DNA from 2 places in the Streptomyces sp. NPDC020898 genome. Region 2 is predicted to be linked to the other one. Evidence: riboswitches for the same ligand, from Rfam matches in the RefSeq annotation. Region 2 holds a riboswitch; the other holds the start of a gene.

Region 1 (4,207 bases), on a different contig from region 2:
GACGGCTGGACGCTGCCGCCCGCGCTCGACATCGAGTACAACCCGTACAGCAAGAAGAAGTGCTACGGGTTGAGCAAGGCCAGGATGGCCGCCTGGATCACGGCCTTCAGCAACGAGGTCAACCGCCTCACCGGCCGCCGTCCGGTCATCTACACGACCGCCCACTGGTGGAACACGTGCACGAACAGCAGCAGTGTCTTCACCTCGAAACACTCTCTGTGGCTGGCTCGCTACAACGCGGCCGACGCGGGGGCGCTGCCGTCCGGTGGCTGGAAATTCTGGACGTTCTGGCAGTACGACAACAGCGGCACGCTCCCGGGTGACCAGAATCTCTTCAACGGGTCATTGGCCCAGCTCAGGCAGTTCGCGAAGGGGTAGGCGAAGGGGGAGCGGGAGACCGGTCGAAGGGGGAGTCGCCCGTCCGGCACATCCGGCGGGGCGACGCCTCATTTCAAGTCATCGCGTATCCCCCGCCAGTTCACCTTCCGTTCATCCAGGTTGCTTACGGTCCAGCAGGCACTGACGTCCCGAAGAAATCTGGGTAAATGGAAAGCTTCTCGCTGATCCTCGCGATCGTGGTCGTCACCGCGCTCGCGTTCGATTTCACGAACGGTTTCCACGACACCGCCAACGCGATGGCCACCACCATCTCGACCGGCGCTCTGAAGCCCAAGGTTGCGGTGGCCATGTCGGCCGTCCTCAACCTCGTGGGCGCCTTCCTCTCCGTGGAGGTCGCCAACACGATCTCCAAGGGCCTTGTCGACGAGAGCGGTATCCGTCCCGAGGTGATCTTCGCCGCGTTGGTCGGCGCGATCCTCTGGAATCTGCTGACCTGGCTGGTCGGGCTTCCCTCCAGTTCCTCGCACGCCCTCATGGGCGGCCTGATCGGCGCGACCATCGCCTCGGCGGGCGCGGGCGCCGTCCACGGCGACGTGCTGGTGACGAAGGTGCTGATCCCGGCCATCGCCGCCCCGATCGTGGCGGGCATCGCCGCGATGCTGGCGACGAGACTGTCGTACCGGCTCGCCGCCCAGCGGGCCGAGGGCAAGGCGGCGGAGAAGGGCTTCCGGGTCGGCCAGATCGCCTCCGCGGGCCTGGTGTCGCTGGCCCACGGCACGAACGATGCACAGAAGACGATGGGCATCATCACCCTCGCCCTCGTCTCGGGCGGCGCTGTCGCCCCCGACTCCGACCCGCCGGTGTGGGTCATCCTCTCCGCGGGCCTGGCCATCGCGCTCGGCACGTACCTGGGCGGCTGGCGCATCATCCGCACGATGGGCAAGGGCCTGACCGATCTCCAGCCGCAGCAGGGCTTCGCGGCCCAGACCAGCGCGGCGACGGTCATCCTGGCCTCCTCCCACCTCGGCTTCTCCCTCTCCACGACGCACTCGGTGTCGGGTTCGGTGATGGGCGCGGGCCTCGGCCGCAAGGGCGGCGTGGTCCGCTGGTCGACGGCGACCCGGATGTTCGTGGCGTGGGGACTGACGCTGCCGGCGGCGGCACTGGTCGGCGCCGTGGCGGAATGGGTCACCGGGTTCGGGGACTGGGGCACGGCACTGGTCGCGGTCTTCCTGATCGGCTCCAGCGCGGCGATCTGGGTCGTCTCGCGGCGCGAGGTGATCGACCACACGAACGTCAACGACGTCGAGGGCGAGGCCGGAGAACCGGCGGGCATCGTGACGACGGCCATCGCCGCGGTCACCCCGCCCCCCGCGGGCACCGTGACCGACGACCTCACGGCCACCATCCCCGCCCCGGCCGAGGTCGCGGCGACGCCGTCGGCGACGGCCCTCTGAGTCCGAGACCCCGTTCGACCAAGAAGGAAGCAACATGAAGATCGACTGGGCAGCCCTCGGCTCCGTCTTCGGCGTCAGTCTCGTCATCACCGTGGCGATGGTGGGCGTGTTCACCCTCGGCATCGTCGGGCTCTCGCGACGCGAGCGGGCGGTGGCGCAGGGAGGCACGGCGGGGCTCGCGGTCACGGGCGCGTACGCGTGCTTCGCGGCCTGCGCGGCGGTCGTCGGATACGGGATCTATCTGATCGTGGCCTGAGGGCCGACCCGGCTTCGTCGCCCGCCCTGACGGCGGCCGCCCTGTGGGTGGTTACCGGCAGGGCGGGCGTTTGTCCGCCCACCCGATGCTCCCTTGTGTGGGGCTCAGCACAGTCCTCCTTTCCAGGTCAACGGCAAGTTGACGGGTGTTCCGGGCCCGTGGTGGACTGCCGGAGCCATGTACGGCGGCAGAAGAGGAAGCCGGTGCGAATCCGGCGCGGTCCCGCCACTGTCACCGGGGTAGGAATCCCCGGGAGCCAGGAACTCTCGCCGCCGGTCTCGTCGAACCAGGGCGTGGACACCCTGAGTGAGGACAATTCGCCATGTTCGGCTGCCGTTCGAGGTCCATGACCAGGGCTCTTCCCGCCACTGCGGCCGGCTGAGCCGATGCGTGCCGATCGCGTATTCGCGTACGGCGCCGCCGCCGGACTTCTCGGTGATCTGATCCTGGGCGACCCTCGCCGCGGGCATCCGGTCGCCGCGTTCGGGCGGGCCGCCGACGCCGTCGAACAAGTGCTCTGGCGCGACCACCGCGGGTGGGGCGCGCTGCACACCGCCGTATGTGTCGGCGGTGCCGTCTCTCTTGCGGCCACGGCCGGTTGTGCCGTACGTCGCTCCCGTCCCGCCTCCGTCGCGCTCACCGCCGCAGCCACCTGGGCGGTGGTCGGCGGTACCTCCCTCGGCCGGGAGGCGCGGGCGATCGGGTACGCGCTCGCGGACGGCGACCTCGACCGCGCCCGGACTCGGCTGCCCCACCTCTGCGGACGCGATCCGCAGACCCTCGACGCCGACGGGATCGCCCGGGCCGTCGTCGAGTCCGTCGCCGAGAACACCTCCGACGCCGTCGTGGGCGCACTGGTGTGGGGCGCCCTGGGCGGGGTGCCCGGGCTGGTCGGGTTCCGGGCCGTCAACACCCTGGACGCCATGGTCGGGCACAAGTCCGCCCACTACCGGCGGTACGGGTGGGCGTCCGCCCGGCTCGACGATGTCGTGGGGTGGCCCGGGGCCCGACTCACCGCCGTACTCGCCGCTGTTGCGGGGGGCGACCCACGCGGCGCCGTGCGGGCCTGGCGGGACGATGCCCGCAAGCACCCCAGCCCCAACGCCGGGCCCGTGGAGGCCTCCTTCGCGGGAGCGCTCGGTGTGCGGCTCGGCGGGACGTTGTCGTACGCGGGGCGGGTCGAGCATCGGCCCGTGCTCAACGGGGAGTACGGGCGTGCCGTCGGCGTGCCCGACATCGAACGGGCCGTACGGCTGTCCCGGCGCGTCACCTGGCTCGCGCTCGGCGTCAGCGTCGCCGGGCGGCTTCTCGCGAAGGGGCGGACCACATCGTGAGTGGCGGAAGTGCGGGTGGCGGAACTGCCGGTGGCAGGACTGTGGGTGGGGGGCTGCTTGTTGCCGGGACCACCTCCGATGCCGGCAAGAGTGTCGTCACCGCCGGGATCTGCCGGTGGCTGGTGCGGCAGGGGGTCAAGGTCGCACCGTTCAAGGCGCAGAACATGTCACTCAACTCGTTCGTGACGCGGGAGGGTGCCGAGATCGGGCGGGCGCAGGCCATGCAGGCGCAGGCCTGCCGGGTGGAACCCACCGTGCTCATGAATCCCGTACTGCTCAAGCCGGGGGGCGAGCAGAGCAGTCAGGTCGTGCTGATGGGGAAACCCGTGGGCGAGTTGAGTGCGCGTGGGTATCACGGGGGGCGGCAGCAGCAACTTCTCGGGACCGTGCTGGAGTGCCTCGCCGAACTGCGGGGCACGTATGACGCGGTGATCTGTGAGGGGGCCGGTTCTCCCGCCGAGATCAATCTCCGGCGGACCGACATCGTGAACATGGGGATCGCCCGCAATGCCGGGCTGCCTGTCCTTGTAGTCGGCGACATCGACCGGGGTGGCGTCTTCGCCTCCTTCTTCGGGACCGTCGCCCTGCTGTCCCCCGAGGATCAGGCACTTGTGGCCGGGTTCCTCGTCAACAAGTTCCGCGGTGATGTGTCGTTGCTGGAGCCCGGGCTCGACATGCTGCTCGGGCTCACCGGACGGCCGACATACGGTGTGCTGCCCTTCCGGCACGGGCTCGGCATCGACGAGGAGGACGGGCTGCGGGTGTCGATGCGGGGGGCCGTCCGGGAATCCGTCGTCGCGCCGCCCGTCGGCGAGGACGTG
Region 2 (4,207 bases):
CCGGAGGTGAAGGGCGAGTCCGTGCCGCTGTCGTACAGGAACACCTTGGGGCTCTTCGCGGGCGCCTTCGCTTGTACGGCGGCGACCTGCTTCTTGAAGCCGGCGATCAGGGTGGCCGCGCGCTGCTCGACGCCGAAGAGCTTTCCGAGGTTGGTGAGGTCGGTGTAGAGGGCGTCCAGGGGCGGCATGATGCCCCGCGAGGTCTTGGTGCGGCCGTTGCGGCAGGACTCGGTGAGGATGTACGTGGGGATGCCGAGCTTCTTCAACGCGGCCGGGGTGAAGCCGTTGTCGTCGCGGAAGCCGTAGTTCCAGCCGGCGAAGACCCAGTCGCCGCGGGCGTCGAGGACGTTCTCCTTGGTGAGCTGCTGCTTGGACAGCCACTTCACCTTCTCGTAGCCGTCCTTCCAGGGCACGCCGGTCAGGTCACCCTTGTCGTCGGGCATGGCGAACCCGGCCATCCGGTCTTCCAGGCCGAGCGCGAACATCAGCTCGGTGATCCCGACGTCGTTCGTGACGACCCGCTCGGGAACCTTGTCGTACGTCACCTTCTGGCCGCAGTTGGTGAGGGTGACGGAGGGCGACGCGGCCTTCGCCGCCGGCTCGACGTCGACACCGCACCCGGTGACGAGGACGGACAGGAGCACGGCGGCGACAACTGGCTTGCGCATACGGGCAGTTCCTTAAGAGGACGACGTGGGAAGCAGATCGAAGAGCAGCTGTACGGCGCCCGTCTCCGGATGCCGTACGGGATGGGCGCGGACCCCGAACACCTCGGCCAGCAGCCCGGGTTGGAGCACATCGTGCGGTGGGCCCGACGCGACGACCCGGCCCCCGGCGATGACGTACAGCAGATCGCAGTGCGCGGCGGCGAGGTTGAGGTCGTGCAGGGCGGCCAGGACGGTCAGGCCGCTGGAGCGGACCAGGGACAGGACGTCCAACTGGTGGGCGATGTCGAGGTGGTTGGTGGGTTCGTCGAGGACGAGGACGCGGGGCTGCTGGGCCAACGCCCGTGCGATGAGGACGCGTTGCTTCTCGCCGCCGGAGAGGGCGAGGAACCCGCGGTCGGCGAGGTGGGCGACGCCCGTGCGTTCCATGGCGGCGCCGCAGATCTCCCGGTCCCCGGCCGCCGTACGCCCCGCGTGGGGCAGCCGGCCCATGCCGACCACCTCGCCGACGGTGAAGTCGAACTCGGCGGACGACTCCTGGGGCAGCGCGGCGAGCACCCGGGCGGCGGCCCGGGGTTCCATGCCGTGCACGTCACTCCCGTCGAGGAGGACAGCCCCCGCCGCAGGCCGCAGCGCCCGGTACACGCACCGCAACAGGGTGGACTTCCCACTCCCGTTGGGCCCGACGAGCCCCACGAAGGTGCCGCCGGCCACCGTCATCCGGATGTCGTCGACGAGCCGAACGGCCCCCGCGTCGACCGACACCCCCTCCACGTCGAGCCGCATCGCGTTCACCGCCCCCCGAACGCGTAGCCGCCGCGCCGCATCAGCAGCAGGAACGCCGGTACGCCGACCACGGCGGTGATCACCCCGACGGGCAGTTCGGCCGGTGCGAGAAGCAGCCGGGACAGGAGGTCGGCCCACACCAGCAGCACGGCCCCGACGATCGGCGCGACGGCCAGCACCCGCCGGTGATCGGCGCCCACGAGCATCCGTACGACATGCGGGACCATGAGCCCGACGAAGCCGATGGCCCCGCTCACGGCGACGACGGTGCCGGTCACGGCGGCGGTCACGAGGAACAACTCCCGCCGCAGCCGGGAGGGTTGGACCCCGAGGGCGGAAGCCGTCTCGTCGCCCATGGCGAGCGCGTTGAGCGACTCGGCCCGCCGGGCGAGCCACGCCCACCCGGCGACGACGGTCACGGCGGCGATCGGCACCTGCGCCCAGGTCGCCCCGCCCAGACTCCCGAGCAGCCACATCATCGCCGAGCGGGCCGCCTCACCCCGGGCGGCCCCGAACACCATCACGGTGGTCACGGCCTGGAAGCCGTACGCCAGTGCCGTACCCGTGAGGATCAGCCGCAGCGGCGTCAGCCCATGAGCGGCCGACCGGGCAACGGCGTACACGAGGACCATCGCGGCGAGCGCGGAGACGAAGGCGGACACGGACAGCGCCCACACCCCGAGCCCGGCGAACGCCCCCAGCAGGATCACGGCGTTGGCCCCGACCGCCGCACCGGAGGAGATCCCCAGCACGAACGGATCGGCGAGCGCGTTGCGCACCATGGCCTGCACGGCCACCCCGACGGCCGCGAGCCCGCCCCCGACGACGGCGGCCAGCACCACCCGGGGCAGCCGCAGCTCCCAGACGATGGTGTACGCGGCGAGCTCATCGGCACGGATGGTCCCGCCGCTGATCCCGCCCCACAGGAACCGGAACACCTGCCCCCAGCCGATCCCGGACGCCCCGAGCCCGACCCCGCACAGCAGGGAGACGGCGAGCAGCAGGAGAAGCCCCACGGCGAGTGGCACGACGGGTATTCGGCGCACGGCGGGTGGTTCCTTCGCCTCGGGCCGCCTCGTCATCACCAGGAGGGGCCCGGCGGGAAAGCCGGGCGGCACGGCGGGGGAGCCCGCCGTACGTTCCCTTCTCGCAGTCCGCGGCGAGCAGTCATCGGGGTTCGCAGTGCCACCGCGGGTGATCGGGCTCGCACACCCGGATCCGGAGGACCGGACCGGGACGTGCATACCGTTGCGGGTCAGCGCCGGACTCTCACCGGACTTCCCCCACGGGAGGCGCGGTGAGCGTAGCAAACGTGCCGGACGGGTCATTTCACTCGGGCGGCCTTCCCGGGCACGGACGGTGCGCACGCGGACCGCCGGAAAATATCTGGTGACCGGATGGTGAGTGCCACAACCGTTCGAGCGGGCCGACCGTCTGTGATGAGCGTGAAGACACGACCGCAGCGGCAGGAACCCGGGCATCCGGAACCCATGCATCCGGAACCGAACGCGAGCCCCGTGCTGCGGCTCGACATCCAGGGGCTGCGGGCCGTGGCCGTGTCGCTAGTCGTCCTCAGTCACGCCGGGGTCAGGGGGTTCACCGGCGGCTATGTCGGCGTCGACGTCTTCTTCGTCATCTCCGGTTTCCTCATCACCTCGTTACTCCTGCGCGAACTGTCCACCACGGACGGGATGTCGATCCGCAGGTTCTACGCCCGCCGAGCCCTCCGCCTCCTCCCCGCGTCGACGCTCGTCATCGTGGCCACCCTCGTTGCTTCCTGGGTGTTCCTGTCGAAAGTCCGCTTCGAGGAGTACGCCGGTGACGCGCTGAGCAGCGCGCTCTACGTGGTGAACTTCCGGCTGGCCGCGGGCGGCACGGACTATCTGGCCGAGGGGAGCCCGCCGTCCCCCTTCCAGCACTTCTGGTCGCTGGCGGTGGAGGAGCAGTTCTACCTGCTGTGGCCGCTGCTGCTCCTGCTCAGTTGGCGGCTCGTACGCCCGATCGGACGCGCACGCGGACGCGGGCACGGAGGCGGAGGCGGGCGCGGTCTGCTGGCGGTGCCGCTTGTGGTGCTCTGCCTGCTGTCGTTCGGGCTGAGCGTCGCCGTGACGCAGGACGTCCCGTCCTGGGCGTACTTCGGTTCGCACACACGGTTCTGGGAGCTGGGCGCCGGCGCCCTCCTGGCCCTGTACGCCGCCCAACTGCGCAGGCTGCCCGCCCGGTTGGCGGCACCGATGAGCTGGACGGGCCTGATCTGCATCTTGCTCTCAGCGGTGTTGTACGGCAACGACACCCCGTTCCCCGGCTATCACGCGCTCCTGCCGGTGCTCGGGTCGGTCCTCGTCCTGGCCGGCGGCTGCGCCCCTTCCCCGTACGGCGCTCAACTGGTCCTGTCCCGGCGCCCGTTGGTCCGGCTGGGCGGCCTGTCGTACGGCTGGTACCTGTGGCACTGGCCGCTGCTGCTCATAGGCCCCGTGGCACTCGGCAGACTCCCCGAGACCACCAGCGTCCGGCTGGCCCTCCTGCTCTGCGCGATCGCCCTACTCCTGGCCTGGGCGACCCTGCGCCTGGTGGAGAACCCCGTACGGTTCCACCCCACCTTCCGTGGCCGCCCCGCGCGCGCTCTGCGGCTCGGGGTGGCCCTGTCGGCGGTCGCGGCGATGATCGCCGTAACGGCGTACGCGTTCCCGCCGCCGCTCGACTCGGGCCGCCCCGCAGCCCAGTTGAGGCAGGAGATGACGACGGCCCCGAACCCG

Evidence for each region. Region 2 has a riboswitch for cobalamin ahead of ACH4TV_RS04400 (FecCD family ABC transporter permease). Riboswitches for the same ligand answer to the same signal wherever they lie in the genome.
Region 1: another riboswitch for cobalamin. It lies ahead of ACH4TV_RS41610 (cobalamin biosynthesis protein); the one in region 2 lies ahead of ACH4TV_RS04400 (FecCD family ABC transporter permease).

What each region holds. Positions count from the first base shown of each region.
Region 1 is NZ_JBIRRV010000022.1:56,466-60,672, reverse strand. Features, by position in the region: gene ACH4TV_RS41625 (lysozyme) at 1-378, shown strand, start outside; gene ACH4TV_RS41620 (anion permease) at 546-1,796, shown strand; gene ACH4TV_RS41615 (hypothetical protein) at 1,831-2,052, shown strand; cobalamin riboswitch at 2,198-2,341, shown strand; gene ACH4TV_RS41610 (cobalamin biosynthesis protein) at 2,439-3,386, shown strand; gene ACH4TV_RS41605 (cobyric acid synthase) at 3,428-4,207, shown strand, end outside.
Region 2 is NZ_JBIRRV010000001.1:982,098-986,304, reverse strand. Features, by position in the region: gene ACH4TV_RS04410 (ABC transporter substrate-binding protein) at 1-668, opposite strand, end outside; gene ACH4TV_RS04405 (ABC transporter ATP-binding protein) at 681-1,451, opposite strand; gene ACH4TV_RS04400 (FecCD family ABC transporter permease) at 1,457-2,533, opposite strand; cobalamin riboswitch at 2,623-2,766, opposite strand; gene ACH4TV_RS04395 (acyltransferase family protein) at 2,942-4,207, shown strand, end outside.